2 regions of the Cyanobium sp. BA5m-10 genome follow, and region 1 is predicted to be linked to the other one. Evidence: predicted binding sites of a transcription regulator. Region 1 holds the regulator's gene; the other holds the start of a gene.

The links. The regulator NtcA, encoded in region 1, controls nitrogen genes in cyanobacteria. The targets are predictions, from matches to a motif close to GTANCNNNNGNTAC.
Region 2: a site for NtcA is predicted at 2,810-2,823, ahead of KBY85_RS11860 (ammonium transporter). Genes of this name have one in related genera too.

Annotation. Positions count from the first base shown of each region.
Region 1 is NZ_JAGQCP010000007.1:78,411-86,683, reverse strand. Features, by position in the region: partial or broken gene glmM (phosphoglucosamine mutase) at 1-162, opposite strand, end outside; gene KBY85_RS04880 (hypothetical protein) at 259-474, opposite strand; gene KBY85_RS04875 (lytic transglycosylase domain-containing protein) at 530-2,524, shown strand; gene KBY85_RS04870 (hypothetical protein) at 2,521-2,994, opposite strand; gene KBY85_RS04865 (NIL domain-containing protein) at 2,994-3,407, opposite strand; gene KBY85_RS04860 (thioredoxin domain-containing protein) at 3,478-4,050, shown strand; gene thyX (FAD-dependent thymidylate synthase) at 4,059-4,784, shown strand; gene dcd (dCTP deaminase) at 4,851-5,444, opposite strand; gene KBY85_RS04845 (cob(I)yrinic acid a,c-diamide adenosyltransferase) at 5,444-6,085, opposite strand; gene ntcA (global nitrogen regulator NtcA) at 6,328-7,068, shown strand; gene KBY85_RS04835 (DUF3084 domain-containing protein) at 7,103-8,273, shown strand, end outside.
Region 2 is NZ_JAGQCP010000038.1:4,607-12,879, forward strand. Features, by position in the region: gene gorA (glutathione-disulfide reductase) at 1-756, opposite strand, end outside; gene KBY85_RS11855 (P-II family nitrogen regulator) at 947-1,285, opposite strand; gene KBY85_RS11860 (ammonium transporter) at 1,298-2,749, opposite strand; gene KBY85_RS11865 (phycocyanin subunit beta) at 3,213-3,731, opposite strand; gene KBY85_RS11870 (glutathione S-transferase family protein) at 3,825-5,081, shown strand; gene KBY85_RS11875 (DUF2808 domain-containing protein) at 5,095-5,670, shown strand; gene KBY85_RS11880 (M23 family metallopeptidase) at 5,688-6,320, shown strand; gene KBY85_RS11885 (DUF427 domain-containing protein) at 6,337-6,615, shown strand; gene KBY85_RS11890 (hypothetical protein) at 6,662-6,898, opposite strand; gene KBY85_RS11895 (glutamine synthetase III) at 7,003-8,273, opposite strand, start outside.

The sequences.
Region 1 (8,273 bases):
CGGCGCCCCTTGGCGCAACACCTGGCCGCACCAGAAGCCAACCTGCAAAGCCAAAGCCGGGCTCACCTGGGTTGCCACCCGGCCACGGATGCCATCGGTCCCGAAACCGGCCACACCACCCCGCAGGGGCAGGCCAACGGGATGGGGAGCCAGGTCGGCCATGGGCAGCAGCAGATGCCTCAGTGGAGCTCAGGTTACGTGGGCTGCTGCAAAGCGCTCACCATGGCTGGCCTGGGCCAGGTAGGGACCGGATCCCTTTCAGCGCCAGCGGCGGGGCCAACAGATCCAGAGCACCAGTTCGCCAATCGTCCAGAGCAGCAGCGCACCAACCACCCAGCCGGGCAGCCAGCTCAATGGCCAAAAAGGGCGCAGCAGCAGCACCAGGCCCGATACCGCCAGCACCCGCAGAGCCCGCAACCGCTGCTCAGCCCCAGGCAAGGTTGAGAGATAGGGGGGTAGGGAGGGCAGGCGCACCAGCTAAGTGGGATTCACACCTCCCCAGAATGCCGAAGCTGCGCCGCTATTGCCCTTGGCTCGCCTCCCCCTGCTGCTGGCCCTCACCTGCTTGGGCAGCGGCGCCGCCTTGGTGGGCGGCAGGGCACTGCTGACCCTGATTCCCGCGCCAGACCCCAGCACACCCACCCCAACCCTGGAGCGCCTGCGGCGGTTCTCGCCCGATCCGGAACGGCGGCGGGAGGCCAGCTTGCTGCTGCTGCCGCGCCAGGCAAAAGGCGACCTAGCCGGCGAGCGCCGGTTGCTGCGCGGCCAGGGCTGGGGTGGCGATGAGCTAGCCGCCCTGGTGCTCAAACGCGATGCCCTGGCCGCCGAAGCCCTGGGTGATCAGAAAGCCGCCCAGCAACGCTGGCAGCAGCTTGTGAGGCGCTTCCCCCACACGCCCGCCTCAGCCGATGGGCTTTATGCCCTGGGCCGGCAGCAGCCCCAGCTGCGGCAGAAACTACGCAGCCGCTTCGCCGCCCATCCCGCGGCCCTCGCGGCCGCCGTGGAGGCGGGCCCGAGCGACGCAGATCGCCTCCAGGCAGCCCTGCACCTGGCCCGTCACGGTGTGCGCTGGCCCGGTGCGGGGCCACGCTTGCGCCAGGCCTGCCAGAGCACGCCCGCAGCAGCTACCCCTAGCCAGCGGGACCAATTGGCCAGGGGCCTGGCCCAGCTAGGCGATTCGGCCGCTGCCCTGAGCTGCCTCAAGGGCAGTCCGCCGAGCCCAGCAACCCAGCTAGCCCTCAGCCGGGCCCTACTCGGTGGCGGCAGCCAGCAGCAGGCCCAGGCCGAAAGTCTGCTGCTGCAACTGGCCAAATCCGCGCCGCGCTCCAGCCAGGCCAGCGAGGCCGCAGCCCTGCTCAGCGAACAGCCCGGGCCCAGGGCTCTCCAGGCCTTGAAGGGGCTGCCCTCTGCCCTGCAAGCCACGGCCCCGGTGCAGGCGCGGCGGGCAATGGAGAGTGGCGACATCGGCGCGACGCTGGCGGTGCTGCAGCGCTGGCCCAAAGATCCAGCCAGCTGGGAACTGCAGTGGCAGCAAGCCCGTCAGGCCCTGCTCAAGCGCCAATGGGCAACGGCCACAACGCTGCTGAGTGCGCCGATCGGTCGCGAATTGCCGGTGGGGCTGGTGGGACGCCAGCGCTTCTGGCTGGGTTTCAGCCAGAAGCAGCAAGGCGCCACCGCCAAAGCACAACGCACCTGGACTGATCTGACCAAACAGCATCCCGGCGGCTACTACGGCTGGCGGGCGGCGGTGCGCCTAGGCCGCGGCGATCTCAACCTCGATCCCCGCAGCAGCCCGGCCCTTGTGCAACCCCAATGGCACCCCCTGGGCAGCGGCGACTGGCAGATCGACCGGCTCTGGCGCCTGGGCCAACCCCTGGAAGCCTGGGAGCACTGGCGCACGGAGCGGAGTTCCCCCCCCACTAGTCCCCAGGAGCTGATTACGGAAGGCCGGCTACGCCGGGCCGTGGGAGACCACTGGATAGGACTCGGCCAACTCGAGCAAGCCAGCCTGCGCCTACCGGTGAATGCAAACTGCGCCCTGGCCCAACAGCTTGAGCTCGACCTGCAAACCGCCAGCTTCGTGGCAGAGCTCAAGGAGGCTGGCGCAACCGCCGGGGTGCCGGCAGCCCTGCTGGCAGCCGTAGCCAAACAGGAATCGCGCTTCAGCCCGGGGGTGAGCTCCGGCGCCGGTGCCGTCGGCTTGCTGCAACTGATGCCGGCCACCGCCGCCGAACTAGCCGGCACGCCCCTGGCAGCCGATGACCTCACCGACCCAGCCCGCAATGCCCAGTTAGGCGCGCTTTACCTAAAGCAACTGCTGGGCCAGTGGCAGGGCAACCCCGTGCTTATGGCTGCCAGCTACAACGCCGGCCCCGGTGCCACCTCTGGCTGGGTGACACCCCAACTGCAACAAGAACCGGAGCTATGGATAGAGGCCATCCCCTACCCGGAAACCCGGCTGTACGTCAAAAAAGTGCTCGGCAACTTTTGGAACTTCCAAGAGAGGCCGCTGGCTAGCTGCTAGCCACCGCTTGCCAGCCAGCGGCCTACCCATGCCCCTGACAACACGAGCACACCCAGCACCCCTGCCAGGAGCACCGGCGGGGGTGCCACCCGAATCCGAGCTAGATCGAGGCGTGCCAACAACACAGTGGTGCCCAGGATCAGCACATTCGTGAGCACTTTGAGGTGGAGCAGATAGAGGCCACCCACCGTGACGATCAACAGGCTGATCACCAGGCTCATCACCCGACTGGCGGCCATCAAATTGGAAATCCGCTGCAGCAGCAGGTCGGGCATGGTGCACACCACCACCACCAGCAAGGCGTGGAGACAGTCAAGTGACCAGAACAAGCTGGATAACTGCCCCATCCCCGACGCTGCCGCACCCTCGAGCGGCTGGCTCCACTGCAAGCCCTCGTAAACGGATATCACTACCAGCACCAGCAGCATCGGCGCCCGCAAGGGCAGCAACAGCAGACGCAACATCGCCATCACGGGGGAGCCAGCACCAGGGAAATCGCATCCAGAGGGCAACTCGGAATGCACTGTTCGCACACCAAGCAGCGTTGCGCATCGAATTGCAGCTGCCAAGCCGGCTGGGTCAAGCTGAGGGCACCGCTGGGGCAAACGCTCGAGCAGAGGCCGCAGTCGATACAGAGACTGCGGTCTACGGCTATCTGACCCGGCGCCCGGTTAAGACCAAGTCCCTGACTTTCTAGCCAGGCTTCCGCAGCCGTCAGTTCGTCGATGTCACCGGAGAGCTCCACCACCATGGTGCCGCTCTGGTTGGGGGAAATCTGGGCGCGCAGGATCTTGGCGGCGATATCGAAATCCACCGCCAGCCGATAGGTGATCGGCTGATGCACCGCTTCGCGGGGAAAGTGCAGGGTTAGGCGCCGTTTCACGAGGATCCGGTTCGCGGGAACAGCACGCTTACCTCCGCAAAACGCTAGCAAGCACTGGCAAAGTGCAGTCATGACCAACTCCACCCCGAATTCCGGCCTGGGGCCAAGCGAACGGCTGCTGCTAGTCGTGCTGGCGGCCCTACTGGCAGCGGGCCTGCTGTGGTTCCGGGGCGGACTGAATCCGGAGGCTCCACTGGAACGCTTGGCGCGCCAATCCCTGGATCTACCCGTGGCCTTGCGCAATGGCAAGCCAACGCTGGTGGAGTTCTACGCCGACTGGTGCGACGCCTGCCGCACCATGGCTCCGGCAATGGAAACGATCGAAGCCCAACACCGCGGCCAGCTTGATGTGGTGCTGCTCAACGTTGACAATCCGCGCTGGCAGCCGGAGCTGGAGCGCTACGACGTCAACGGCATTCCCCAACTAGAGCTGTTCAATGCTGCCGGTGAAGCGGTGGGCCGCTCGATTGGCGCCCGCAGCCTCAACGAATTGCGCGCTCTCAGCAGCGCCCTGATCGCCGGCGCCCCCCTGCCGGCCCTGGCCGGAGTGGGTGCCGTCAGCAACCTGAGCCAACCCGCTGGCGAAGTTGCGGCAGCGGAGCCAGCTACTGCCACGATGGCCGGACCCCGCAGCCACGGTTGACGCCCGCCATGGATTCCCGTTTCCGCGTTGACCTGATCGCCGCCACGCCTAACCCCCAGCAGTGCGTTTATGCGGGAATGCATCAGGACTACAGCGAGGGCTTTGTGGCGGCAGACTCCGCCAACTGGCCCGAGGAGAGCAAAGCAGGGGAGATCTGCATCAAACGACTTCTCGCCGGCGAGCGCGGTCACTACGGCCCCTTAGAACACGCCCAAATCGTGCTCAACGTTGGCTGGTTTCCCCACTCAGTGATGCAGCAGGCGCGTACACACCGGGTGGGGGTGAGCTTTGACGTGCAATCCATGCGCTACACCGGCGATCGCATCTGCAAGGCCGCCAATGGTGAACTGGAACTGGAGGAGGTGTTCTATCTACGGCCCATAGGTAGCTATAGCGACCGGCAAGGCAAAAAATACGCCTACACAGAAGAGCAGCGCTACATAGATCTAGAGCTCTGCAGGGCTGCGGCGGCTCGCTACCGCGACCTTTTGGCGGCTGGCTTCGCCGAGGAGCACGCCCGCGGCATCCTGCCCTTCGACTACCGCCAGCACTTCGTGGTGAGCTTCACCTTGCGGGCATTTCTGCACTTCCTTGACCTGCGGGCGAAGCTCGATGCCCAGCAGGAGATCCGTGAGCTCTGTGATCTGATGTGGCCCCACCTACAGGCTTGGACACCCCAATTTGCTGACTGGTATGAAAAGAGCCGCTTACATAAAGCCAGGCTCGCCCCATAAGGCGAACCACCTGGCGCACCTCTCGGTGCGCCAGGTGGTTCGCCTTATGGGGCATTTTGCTGGGAACTAGATACGCGCCAAGGTAACCCGTTCGGGCTGATGCTGATATTTACCAGCCCGATCTTGATAGGTTGTCTCGCAGGGATCGCCCTCAAAAAAGAGCAGCTGACAAATTCCCTCATTTGCATAAATGCGGCAGTCAGCACCCGAAGAATTACTGAACTCCAGGGTGAGGTGACCCTGCCAGCCGGCTTCCGCTGGGGTCGTATTAACAATGATGCCTAGCCTGGCGTATGTGCTCTTACCCAGGCAGATCACCGTGATATTTGATGGCACCTTCATCTTCTCCAGTGCTACTCCCAAGCCATAGGAATGGGCCGGCAAAATAAAATAGGATCCGTCCTCGTCTTCGCGCAGGGGAGCGGGCTCCAGGTTCGCCGGGTTGAACCGCTTGGGGTTCATCACGGTGCCAGGCACATGCCGAAAGATCAAAAATTCCTTGGCCGACAACCGCAAGTCGTAGCCATAGGAAGAACAGCCGTAGCTGAGCACCGGGGAGCCCGCCGTAGCGGGATCGAGGTGGCGCACCAGGCTCGACTGAAACGGCTGCAACATTCCTACCGCAGCTTGCTCGTTGATCCAGCGATCGTTCTTCAGCATCAGAGGCCTCGGCGCAACTGGGTGACCTGATCAGCCATGGCCATCAACTCAGGAGTCATGGCTGGCCCTGTCAAAATGACATCTAGATGGGCTGGTCGGCGCTCCAAGGTTGCCAGCACTTCAGCCTGCTCGATGTAGCCCAGCTCCACAGCCAAGCCCAGCTCGTCGAGCACCATTAGATCCACCGCACCACTGAGCAGCTGCTCGCGGCTGAAGGCCCACACCTGGCGCACCGCCTCCAACAGCTCGAGCCCCTGGTGGGCAGCTGGCTCTGACAGACAGCCGGGCACACCGGGCCGCAGCCATTGCAGTCGCCCACACAGCCAGACGCTGCTGCCGAGGCCCTGATCTACACCGCCCTTAAGGAACTGAGTAACTAGCACCCGGCTACCCAAGCCGGCACTACGTAGGGCCTGGCTGAGCACGGCTCCGTAACTGCCGCGGAAAGGCGCCGTATGGATTTGCAGTAAGCCCTCCGACTGGGCCACCAGCCGCAATGCCGGCGCAGCAGAAGGGGCGGACGCGGCAGCCGCCACAGCCAAAGGGCGATGGCCAGAGCGCTGAGGTTGGTGCTGGACCGCCGGAAAACCAGCTCCAGAGGAGGAGGAGGTGAGGCCTGAGACGGGCAAGCTCGCGGTCATGAACAACCTGAATAAGAACCTTGAAAATCGAAAAACAGACCTGGGGCGCCGCGAGCAGCCCATGGCCTCGCGGAGCTGAATGTAGCGGGATCGAGCCGCTCCACAAGCAAACGACACCATCCCTAGCGGAAACATACGTACTGGTGCGCAGGGGGCGCCGGCGGTGTCGTCTCAAACCGTGTGTATTGCTACAAGCCGCCCCCCGGGTGATCCTTAGGGTCCCGGCACTTGCCAAAACCTTGATGGTTGGCGCTACCCACGGATTTAGCCGTACCGCCAACACCCCATCGACGGGTGCTCCTGGCGTGGTGGCAGGCATGGGCAGCGCCGGCCAGGGCAACCCCACCCTGTTGGAAGTGATCCGGGGCCTGGCCGGCAGCAGTGTCGAGACGATCGAACGGGGCAAAACGATTTTTTTTCCCGGCGATCCAGCCGAGCGGGTCTATCTGCTGCGGCGCGGAGCGGTCCGGCTGTCGCGGGTATATGAATCAGGCGAGGAGATCACCGTGGCCCTGTTGCGCGAGAACAGCCTGTTTGGTGTGCTCTCGCTGCTTACCGGCCAGCGCTCCGATCGCTTCTATCACGCTGTTGCCTTCACCAGGGTCGAGATGGTGACCGCACCAGCCACCTCCGTGCGCCGTGCGATCGAGCAGGACGCCAGCGTGGGCTTGCTACTGCTGCAGGGCCTGTCTTCGCGAATACTGCAGACCGAAACGATGATCGAAACCCTCACCCACCGCGACATGAGCTCGCGGCTGGTGAGCTTCCTGCTGGTGCTGTGCCGAGATTTCGGCGTTCCCAGCTCGGAAGGGATCACGATTGATCTGCGCCTCTCCCACCAGGCGATTGCCGAAGCGATTGGCTCCACCCGCGTCACAATCACTCGCCTGCTGGGCGACCTGCGCAACGACGGGCTGGTTCAGATCGACCGCAAAAAGATCACTGTGTTTGATCCAATCGCCCTAGCTAAGCGCTTCAGCTGAAGGCCAGGGATACTGGGGCCCTCCGGGGACGTATGTGACGGGCTGGCTGCTGATCCTCGCTCTGCTCGCCCTGGGGGGAGTGCTCTCCACCCTGGGCGACCGACTCGGCAGCCTGGTGGGCAAGGCGCGCTTGAGCCTGTTGGGGATGCGGCCCCGCCGCACCGCCGTGTTGATCACAGTGCTCACTGGCAGCCTGATCAGTGCCATCTCCCTCGGCCTGATGCTGCTGGTAAGCGAGCGGCTGCGCACGGGCCTGTTTGAACTCGATCGACTGGAGCAACGGCTGCAAACCAGCCGCAGCGAACTGAGCCGCAGCAACAGCCAACTAGCCAGCAGCCGCCTGCAGGTGGCGCGGGCCGAACAGGGCAAACGCGAGGCTCAGACGCGCTTTGAGCAGGCCCAAGCCCGCGCCAGCAAATTGCGCCAAGAGCTGGCGCCACTTCTAACCCAGCGCAACCGGTTGGAGCTGGAGCGCAGCCGTCTCAGCCAGGAGGTGAAGGGGCGGGATGCGGAAATCCGCCGCACCGAAGCGGAACTAGCCCAGGTGCGCCGCCGGATTAGCGCCGGAGCCCAAGAACTTAAAGACCTGGAGGGCAACCTGATTGCCCTGCGCCGCGGCGACGTGGTGCTCAGCAGCGGTCAGACCCTGGCCAGCGCCAAGGTGACCCTTGAGCGCCCCGAGCAGGCCAAGGAGGTGATCACCGCCTTGCTGCAGCAGGCCAATCTCAACGCCTTCAGGCGGGTGCTGCCCGGCCAGCCCCCCGATCGCCAGATCCTGCTGGTACCCAAAAATGACATCAGCAAGCTGGAAGGCCTGCTCGCCAAACCCGGCAGCTGGGTGGTGAGCATTCTCTCGGCCGCCAACGTGCTGAGGGGCGAGCGCCAGGTGCTTGCCTTCCCAGACCTACGCCCCAACCGCCCAGTAGTTAAAGCAGGTGAAGTGCTGGCCAGCACCACGATCGAGGGCGACCTCACAGCCCTGGAGCCGGTTTCGCGGCGACTCAACCTGCTGCTGGCCGCTGCCTATGCCCGAGCCCAGCGCCAGGGCACATTGGTGGAAGGGCTGCAGTTCGATGCGGCCAGCTTTAAAAAGCTGGCCCGGGAGCTGAGCGAGCGCCAGCCGGGCCAGGTTGCCCAACTAGAAGCCCTCGCCATCAACAGCGCCAGCACCGCCGACCCAATTGCAGCGGAATTGCGCTGGTTGG
Region 2 (8,273 bases), on a different contig from region 1:
GCAAGGAATGATTTCGCCTGCCTCGGTATGGACGCTGAGGTCGCCGGCACTGCCAGTGATGGCTGCAGGACTGTGGGCAAAGCGAATCTCAATACCCTCTTGCTCCATGCCCTCCTGGACCGCCTTGGCAGCTTCAAGATCAAAGCCCCGCAGCAAATGATTGCCGCGCACCAGCTGGGTCACTGCCACGCCAAGGCCATTGAGGATGCAGGCGAATTCACAGGCGATGAAGCCAGCACCCACCACCACAAGGCGCTCCGGTAGTTGCTCCAGCAGAAACATCTCATCGCTCACCCAGCCAAGCTCTGCCCCTGGAATCGCTGGCCGCTGGGGCCGCCCCCCCACCGCAATCAAGATGCGCTCGGCCCGCAGGCGGCGCTCGCCAACGGCAATGGTGTGAGCGTCTTCAAAGCAGCCCCAGCCGCGCACCAGCTCTACCCCCGCTTTTTCAAGAAAGCCGAGGTGCAGCTGATTGAGACGACCCACCTCGGTGCGCACATTGGCCAGCAGGGTGCTGGGGTTGCGGCGAATCCCCTCGATTTCCCAGCCATAGCTGGCTGCATCGGCAAGCAAGTGTTTATAAGCGGAGCCGTAAACCAGCAACTTTTTGGGCACGCAGCCGCGGATCACGCAGGTGCCGCCCACCCGATCGCCCTCCACGATCGCCACCCTGGCGCCATAGCTTGCGGCCCGTTTGGCAGCAGCTAGACCACCCGAGCCGGCACCAAGCACCACCAAATCGAAGTGTTCGTTCATGGGGGGAGCTGAAGTGCTGGAGCTCCTCACGCTATGGCGTGAAGTCCTTGGGCGGAAGGGTGCTCCCCAGCTCAGCGAAAAACCCAGGGAAGCTGGTGGCATTGTCAGCAGCCATAAAAAAAGCCCCCCGGATGGGGGGCAGTTGAGGTGTCCCAGATGGAAACACCACATCAAATCAAGAGGTGGGTGCTCAGATCGCCGTGTCGCCGCGCTCACCGGTGCGGATGCGGATGGCTTCCTCAACGGGGGTGACGAAGATCTTGCCATCACCGATTTCGCCGGTTCGGGCGGCCTCGAGAATGGCAGTGAGGGTGGCTTCCAACTTGTCGTCAGTCACCACCACAACGATCTTGGACTTGGGTAGGAAGTCCACGGTGAACTCGTTGCCGCGGTAGCGCTCCACCTGACCCTTCTGTCGCCCGAAACCGCGGACATCGACAAGAGTCATGCCGACCACATCGAGGCCGACGAGGGTTGTTTTGATTGCTTCCACCTTGGAAGGGCGGACCATTGCCGTGATCATTTTCATGGTGATTCAGCTTCAGTTGGTCGTGGGGTCGTAAGCCTCTTCCCCGTGGGCGACGAAGTCGAGTCCACGTTCTTCCTGCTCAGGAGTGACCCGCAGGCCCACCGTGGCGCCAACGATCCAGAGAATGACCGCGGTGCCGATGCCGACAAACCCGTAGCTGATCAGCACGGCCTTGACGTGGGCCACGAACAGGGCGGTGTGGCCGCCGCTGGCGAGGATTGCTGCCGATTTGGGGAAGTAGTCGGCCGGCACCAGGGCAGGGATGGCTAGGGCGCCGGTGAGCAGGGCTCCCACCGTGCCACCTACGCCGTGGACGGCGAAGGCATCGAGGGAGTCATCAAAGTTGATAGCCGACTTCACCTGAACTGCGAAATAGCAGGCGATGGAGGTCGCCGCACCGATAATCAAAGCCTGGGGCATGTAGACGAAGCCGGCGGCGGGGGTGATGCCCACCAGACCAGCCACGGCGCCGGTGGCGGCTCCCACGGCGGTGGGTTTGCCATCAAGGAACCACTCAATCAAGCACCAGGTGAGCAGGGCCGTTGAGGCCGACAGGGTGGTGGTCAGGAAGGAGAAGCCGGCACCCTTAGCAGCGAAGTAGCTGGCGCCGTTGAAGCCGAACCAGCCGAACCAGAGCAGGCCGGCACCCAGGAGGATGAAGGGCACGTTGTGGGGAGGACGCTTGCTGCCGGGGAAGCCGCTGCGCGGACCCACAATCGCAGTGGCCACCAGAGCAGCCACGCCTGCAGCAATGTGAACAACTGTGCCGCCGGCAAAGTCGATGGCGCCGATCTCACCAAAGGGACCGATGTAGCCACCGCCCCAAACCATTTTGCACATGGGGCAGTAGATGAACAGGCTCCAGAGCAGGGAGAACCAGAACCAGGCCTTGAAGTTGATCCGCTCCACAAGGGCGCCGGAAATAAGCGCCGGGGTGATGATCGCGAACATGCCCTGGAAAAGGGCGAAGGAGGAAGCGGAGATGGCGAAACCATCAGCTAAGGGAGCATCACCGAGCTCACCGCCCACGCCGTTGAGCCACATCTGGCCGAGACCACCGATGAAGGGGCTGCCGAAGCCGGTGTCGAAGGAGAGGGAGTAGCCGATCACAACCCAGACGACACCGATGAGCCCCATCAGGAAAAAGCTCATCATCATGGTGTTGAGCACGTTCTTGGCGCGGGTGAAGCCGCCGTAAAAGAACGCCAGGCCTGGGGTCATAAGTAGAACCAGTGCTGAACCCATCAGCATCAGCAGGGTGTCGGCGCCGTCGGTGGGGACCTTCGCCAAGGCTGCCTTGGCGGAGCCTGCCATCAGCGGCAGCAGGCCAGCACCAAAGGCGAGCAGCATCACGGCGTAACGCTTCAGTTCAGGCTCCTGAACCTTGGCGAGAAGTTGGGTGCGGAATCGATCAAAGACAGCGAGCGGGGTTGGACCGCCGCCAGCGATGGGGACTTGGGCCATGAAGGAAGGTGACCTCTAATGTTCACCCGGCCACAATCGTGCAGCGCTGCAGTCCTGTGGGTAGCAAATGACACCGTTCACCAGAACGCTGATCCCTTCCGCCCTGTGTTGGCTGGCAGCCCAATCTTGGGACGGACGTCGCTGACTAGAAGCCGCCGAATGTGCCGCCGAGGATCGACGGCAGAGCGGGTCTGGAGGGCCAACTGGGCAACTCCATGACTGGTCCTCAGATTTTTGTGATGTTGGATCCGTTCACGGTTGGATCGGTTCACGAGTTAGTTGTCTGCGGCTGAGTGAAACAATCCTTCGTGACTGATGCCCTGATGCTCACTATTGAGGTCTTCAGCTGAGCTGCCTGGCCCCATCCCTTGGCTCTTGATCTCCAGTGCAACCGGAAACCAAACAACCCTCTGGTTGAGCCGTTGGGCTCCTGCCAGAGGGACATTCCTGGGCTTGTGCCCAATCAGCCGACTGCAGCAGCAGCGCGGTCGAAGTAGGTGCCAACTTCGGACATCAGGGCGGAGCAATCGCCAGGGGTGATGCCGTTGCGATCGTTAGCGATCGAGATAGCAGCTTGCTTCATTTTGCGAACGCCTTCTGCCACAGAAGCGCCAGGAACGCCGAGGGCGAGGTAGGTCTCACGCAGGCCGTTGAGGCAGCGGTCTTCCAGCACGGAAGCATCGCCGTTGAAAATGGCATAGGTGACGTAGCGGAGGATGATATCCATGTCGCGCAGGCAAGCAGCCATGCGGCGGCTGGTGTAGGCGTTGCCACCTGGAGCGATCAAGGCGGGCTGCTGATCGAAGAGATCGCGGGCAGCGTTGGTAACGATGGCAGAAGCGTTGGAGGTGATGCGGTTCACCGTATCCATGCGCTTGTTGCTTTCGGCAACCATCGCTGCGAGGGCATCGATCTGGCCGGCGTTAATGAATTCGCCACGGGCATCAGCCTGGGCAACAACCTTGGTGAAGGCGTCGAACATTGGATCTCTGGTATGAAACTTCGCTCTTGAAACTTAGTTAGGCCACCGAGCACCCCGCGAGCTCCTAGAACCAAGGCTGCTGCAGCGATTGGCATGGAGTCGAAAGCCGAGGGAGTGCTCGATTGGCACGAGCTCGAACGCCTCGGTGCGTCCCCAGCCGATCCAGTCAACGGTCCCACCAGCGCCCAGGCCCGGCTGCGTTTGTTTGGCCAGCCGGAGGAGGCAGTGCGGGTCACCCTGTTCCGCGACCACCACGCCTGGTGCCCCTACTGCCAGAAGGTGTGGCTTTGGCTCGAAGAGAAGCGGATCCCGTACCGGATTCGCAAGGTCACCATGTTTTGCTACGGCGAAAAGGAGGCTTGGTTCAAACGGCTAGTTCCTTCGGGGATGCTGCCGGCGCTTGAGCTCGATGGCCGCCTGATCACTGAGAGCGATCGCATTCTTGAAGCCCTCGAGGGGGCCTTCGGGCCCCTGGGACTGGGCATGAACGACCCGGCGGTGGTGCCCCTGCGCCAACTGGAGCGATTGCTGTTCCGGGCATGGTGCCAATGGCTCTGCAGCCCGGGGCTGCGGTCCGCCCAAGAGCACGCTGCCAAGGCGGCTTTTCAGCGCATTGCAGGCAACTTTGAGCAGGCGCTCAGCCAGCAAAGTGGGCCCTTTCTGCTTGGCGAGCTAGGCACGGCTGACCTGGTGTTCGTGCCCTACGTGGAGCGTATGGCTGCAAGCCTGGCCTACTACAAGGGCTTTCTGTTGCGCAGCGAGCATCCGGCCATTGGCCGCTGGTTTGAGGCGCTGGAGCAGCGCCCCAGCTACTTAGGCACCCAGAGCGACTTCCACACCCATGCCCACGACCTACCGCCCCAGATGGGTGGCTGCTATGCCAGCGGAGATGCCAACCAACAAGCACTAGCCACTCAAATCGATCGGGGCCCCTGGCCCCTGGGCAGCCCCGACCCGGAAACCAGCCAGGCCGAACCGGCCAATGCGGCAGCCTTTGCCCTCAGCCGGGTGATCAAGCACCGAGCGGCAATTCTTGGCCGCAGCCCCCTGGGAGCGGAAAACTTCGATGTCCCGCTCCGCACAGCTCTCACGGCCCTGATCCACGCCAAGCCCCTGCCAGCACCGGCGGGCTCTGCCCCTGCCCTGCGCTACCTGCGCGATCGCATCAGCGTGCCCCGGGATATGCCGCTGCATGCGGCTCGGTGCCTGCGCCAGGCCCTGGAGGCCACTGCCAGTCTCGATCCAGCGGATGGCACAGCCCAGGGTACGCCGATTCCGGTGGGCCATCGCCGCGATCAGGATCCCCAGCCATTCCTGCGGGCCGCTCCTAGCGTTTTGCCAACTGCCTAATGCCCTAGTGCCTGTGCCCCGTCTTCGACGCGTCGCCGTTGCGCTCGGCTGGGCCCTAGCCAGCTGCATTGCCGGGGCGCCCGCACTCTCGCCGCTTGCGATCCCCGCCGCTGGCGCCCTTGAACTCCGGGGCGTCACCTACTTCAGCAAGGCTCCCTGGAAGGTGGACCTGGTGAGCTACTACACCACTGTCTGGCAGACCCGTGCGGAGTACTACTTCACGATCACGCTCGATCCGGAGGCGGGGGTGGCCCTCGGCGGCCTGACGATTCAGCAGACCCGCGGCGTTGATACCAGCTTTCCATTCTTTGTGGATCGCACCTCAGCCTTTTTGGGCCGGCCGCGCCAGCAGGGTCCCCGCGTGCCAGTGCTGGCCCAGTTCGATAGCGATGCGCGCCGCTTCACCCTCAGCTTCCCTGAGCCCGTTTCTCCCGGGGCCACGCTCACCGTGGTGCTCAAACCCTGGAACAACCCGGCTGTCTCCGACACCTACATGTTCCAGGTGACGGCCTACCCAGCCGGCCCCAACCCCTCGCCAGCGTCGCTGGGATTTGGCACCCTGCGGATCTACGACCCCGATTGGCGCTGAGCCAGATCCCCTGAGCCATGACCCACCGGAGCTGGCCCGTGCTGTTGCCGTTGTTTTTGGCAGCGGTTGTGGGCCAGTCGTCGCTGCGTGCCCAGACCGCGATGCCCCAGGATCTACCCCGCCAAGTGGCGGTGCCTGATGTGCGGCTCCCCGGATCGGAGGGATCTCTGGCCCGAGGCGCCTTGCCGGCACCAGGGCTGGATCCGGCGGCGCTGCCCCTGGCTTACCCGTTGGCCCAGCCCGCCGAAAGCCTGGACCCCTGGGGCTGGCGCTACTCGGAGCGCCGCTCGGCCTGGCGGCTGCACACCGGCATTGATCTGGCGGCGCCGCAGGGCACGGTGGTGCTCGCCTCCCGGGCCGGACGGGTGCTGCTGGTGGAGTCGATCAGTGGCTACGGCACCACGGTGCTGCTGGACCATGGCGAGGGTTGGCAGACGCTCTATGCCCATCTGCACGACGCCATCGTGGTGAGCGGCGTCTGGCTGGAGCAGGGGCAACCCCTGGGCATGGTGGGCATGACCGGCTCGGCGACGGGCCCCCATCTGCACTTCGAACTGCGTCGCCAGGGCGCCGAGTTGCTGGCCCTGGATCCCACACCCCACCTGCCGCCCCCATCCCTACCCCCGGTGCTTGCCACAATCAGCCCTTAATTGCGCCACACGCCCCATGCAAGCCCAGTGGAATGGTCAGGTGATTGCCAGCAGCGATGACATCGTCAAGGTCGACGGCAACGCCTATTTCCCCGCCGCAGCACTTGACCCCGACTGCATCCGCCCCTCCAGCCACACCAGCGTGTGCGGTTGGAAAGGCACGGCTCACTACTACGACCTTGTGGTCAATGGCCAGGTGAACGCCAATGCGGTCTGGTTTTATCCAGAGCCCAAGGAGGCTGCCGCCAACATCCGCGGCCGGGTGGCCTTCTGGAAGGGCGTGCAGGTGACCTGAATCAGCTGTCTCGCGCAACTCGAGAGAGGTGGCAGCAGCAAGGGATTCAGCAACCAGGAAATCGCAGGGTGCGCCAGTCACCGCTGGCAGTGCTCACTTCAACGCCAATCTCCACAGGCCCTGAGCTGCCACCGCAGTGGTCGTTCCACCAGCCAATCGCCTCGCTCCATGCGGCATCGAGGGATTCGTAGAGGTCGTCGAGTACGGGATGGGGGGCGCCTTGACGATCGACTAGGCGGTAGATCCGCACGTGGCTGGGGGATTGGGTTCGCACTGCTGGCATGTCTGGCTTCGCTGCTCTGCTGGTAATCATGGACCTTGTGCCAGATCGAAACTGTCACCTTCACAACATCTTCCGGTATTGCAGGTTGCTGCACCGAGAGGGCATCAGCGCATAAACAGCATCTCCTGGTAGCTGGGCAGGGGCCAGAGACCGTCGTCGACCAAGCCCTCCAGGCCATCCACTGCCGCACGCAGGTCGCCGATTAACGGCATCAGGCTGTCGGCGCAGTGACGCATGTGGGCTTCGGTGCCGTGGGGCGAGGAATGTAGGGCCTGATCGAGGCTCTCGCATCCGTTGTTGAGCTGCTCGAGCAGTTCGCCCAACTGATTGCGCAGTTTGAGATTGGGATGCAGACCCATCGCCTGCTGCTCCTGCAGGGCCTGGCCCAGCTCGCCTAGGTAGCGCACAGCAGCTGGATATACCTGGGTGCGAGCGATCTGCAGGGCCAGCTTTGCCTCCACTTCAATCGCCAGCACATACTGCTCGGCGTACACCTCAAAGCGGCTCTCCAGCTCCACCGCACTGAGCACTCCCTGGCGCTCAAACAGCTCCCGCACCTCCGGGCGCTGCAGCACTGGCAAGGCATCGGCGCAGGTGCGCAGGTTTTCCAAGCCACGCTCTTCCACCGCCAGGCGATGCCATTCGCTGGAGTAGCCGTCGCCGCCAAACACCACGGCGCCGTGCTCGCGCATCACCTGCTGGAGCACGTTGAAGGCTGCTTCGCCTAGGGCGGTGCCACTGTCGAGCTGACTCTGCAGCCGATCTGCAATCCAGCCGATCGAATCGGCCAGCACCGTGTTCATCGCCACCAGGGGCCCGGCTACCGATTGGTTGGAGCCAACGGCGCGGAATTCAAAGCGGTTGCCTGTGAAAGCAAAGGGTGAGGTGCGGTTGCGATCGCCGGGGTCTTTGGTGAATTCCGGCAGGGTGTCCACCCCCAGGGTCATCACGCCGCCCTTGGCAGAACTCTGCAGGTTGCCCTCGCGGATCTGGTTGAACACATCCTCGAGCTGGCTGCCCAAATAGACCGAGATGATCGCCGGGGGAGCCTCATTGGCGCCGAGGCGGTGATCGTTGCCAGCGGTCGCCACCACCGAGCGCAGCAGTGGCCCGTAGCTGTGGACGCCGCGGATCACGGCGGCGCAGAACAGCAGGAACTGCAGGTTGTCGTGGGGCGTTTGGCCCGGGTCGAGCAGGTTGCCCTGGGTGGCGTTGCCGATCGACCAGTTGACGTGCTTACCCGAGCCGTTGATCCCCGCAAAGGGCTTTTCGTGCAGCAGGCAGGAGAAGCCGTGCTTTTTGGCCGTGGCCTTGAGCACGGTCATGGTGAGCTGCTGGTGGTCGGTAGCGACGTTGGCGGCTTCGAAATAGGGCG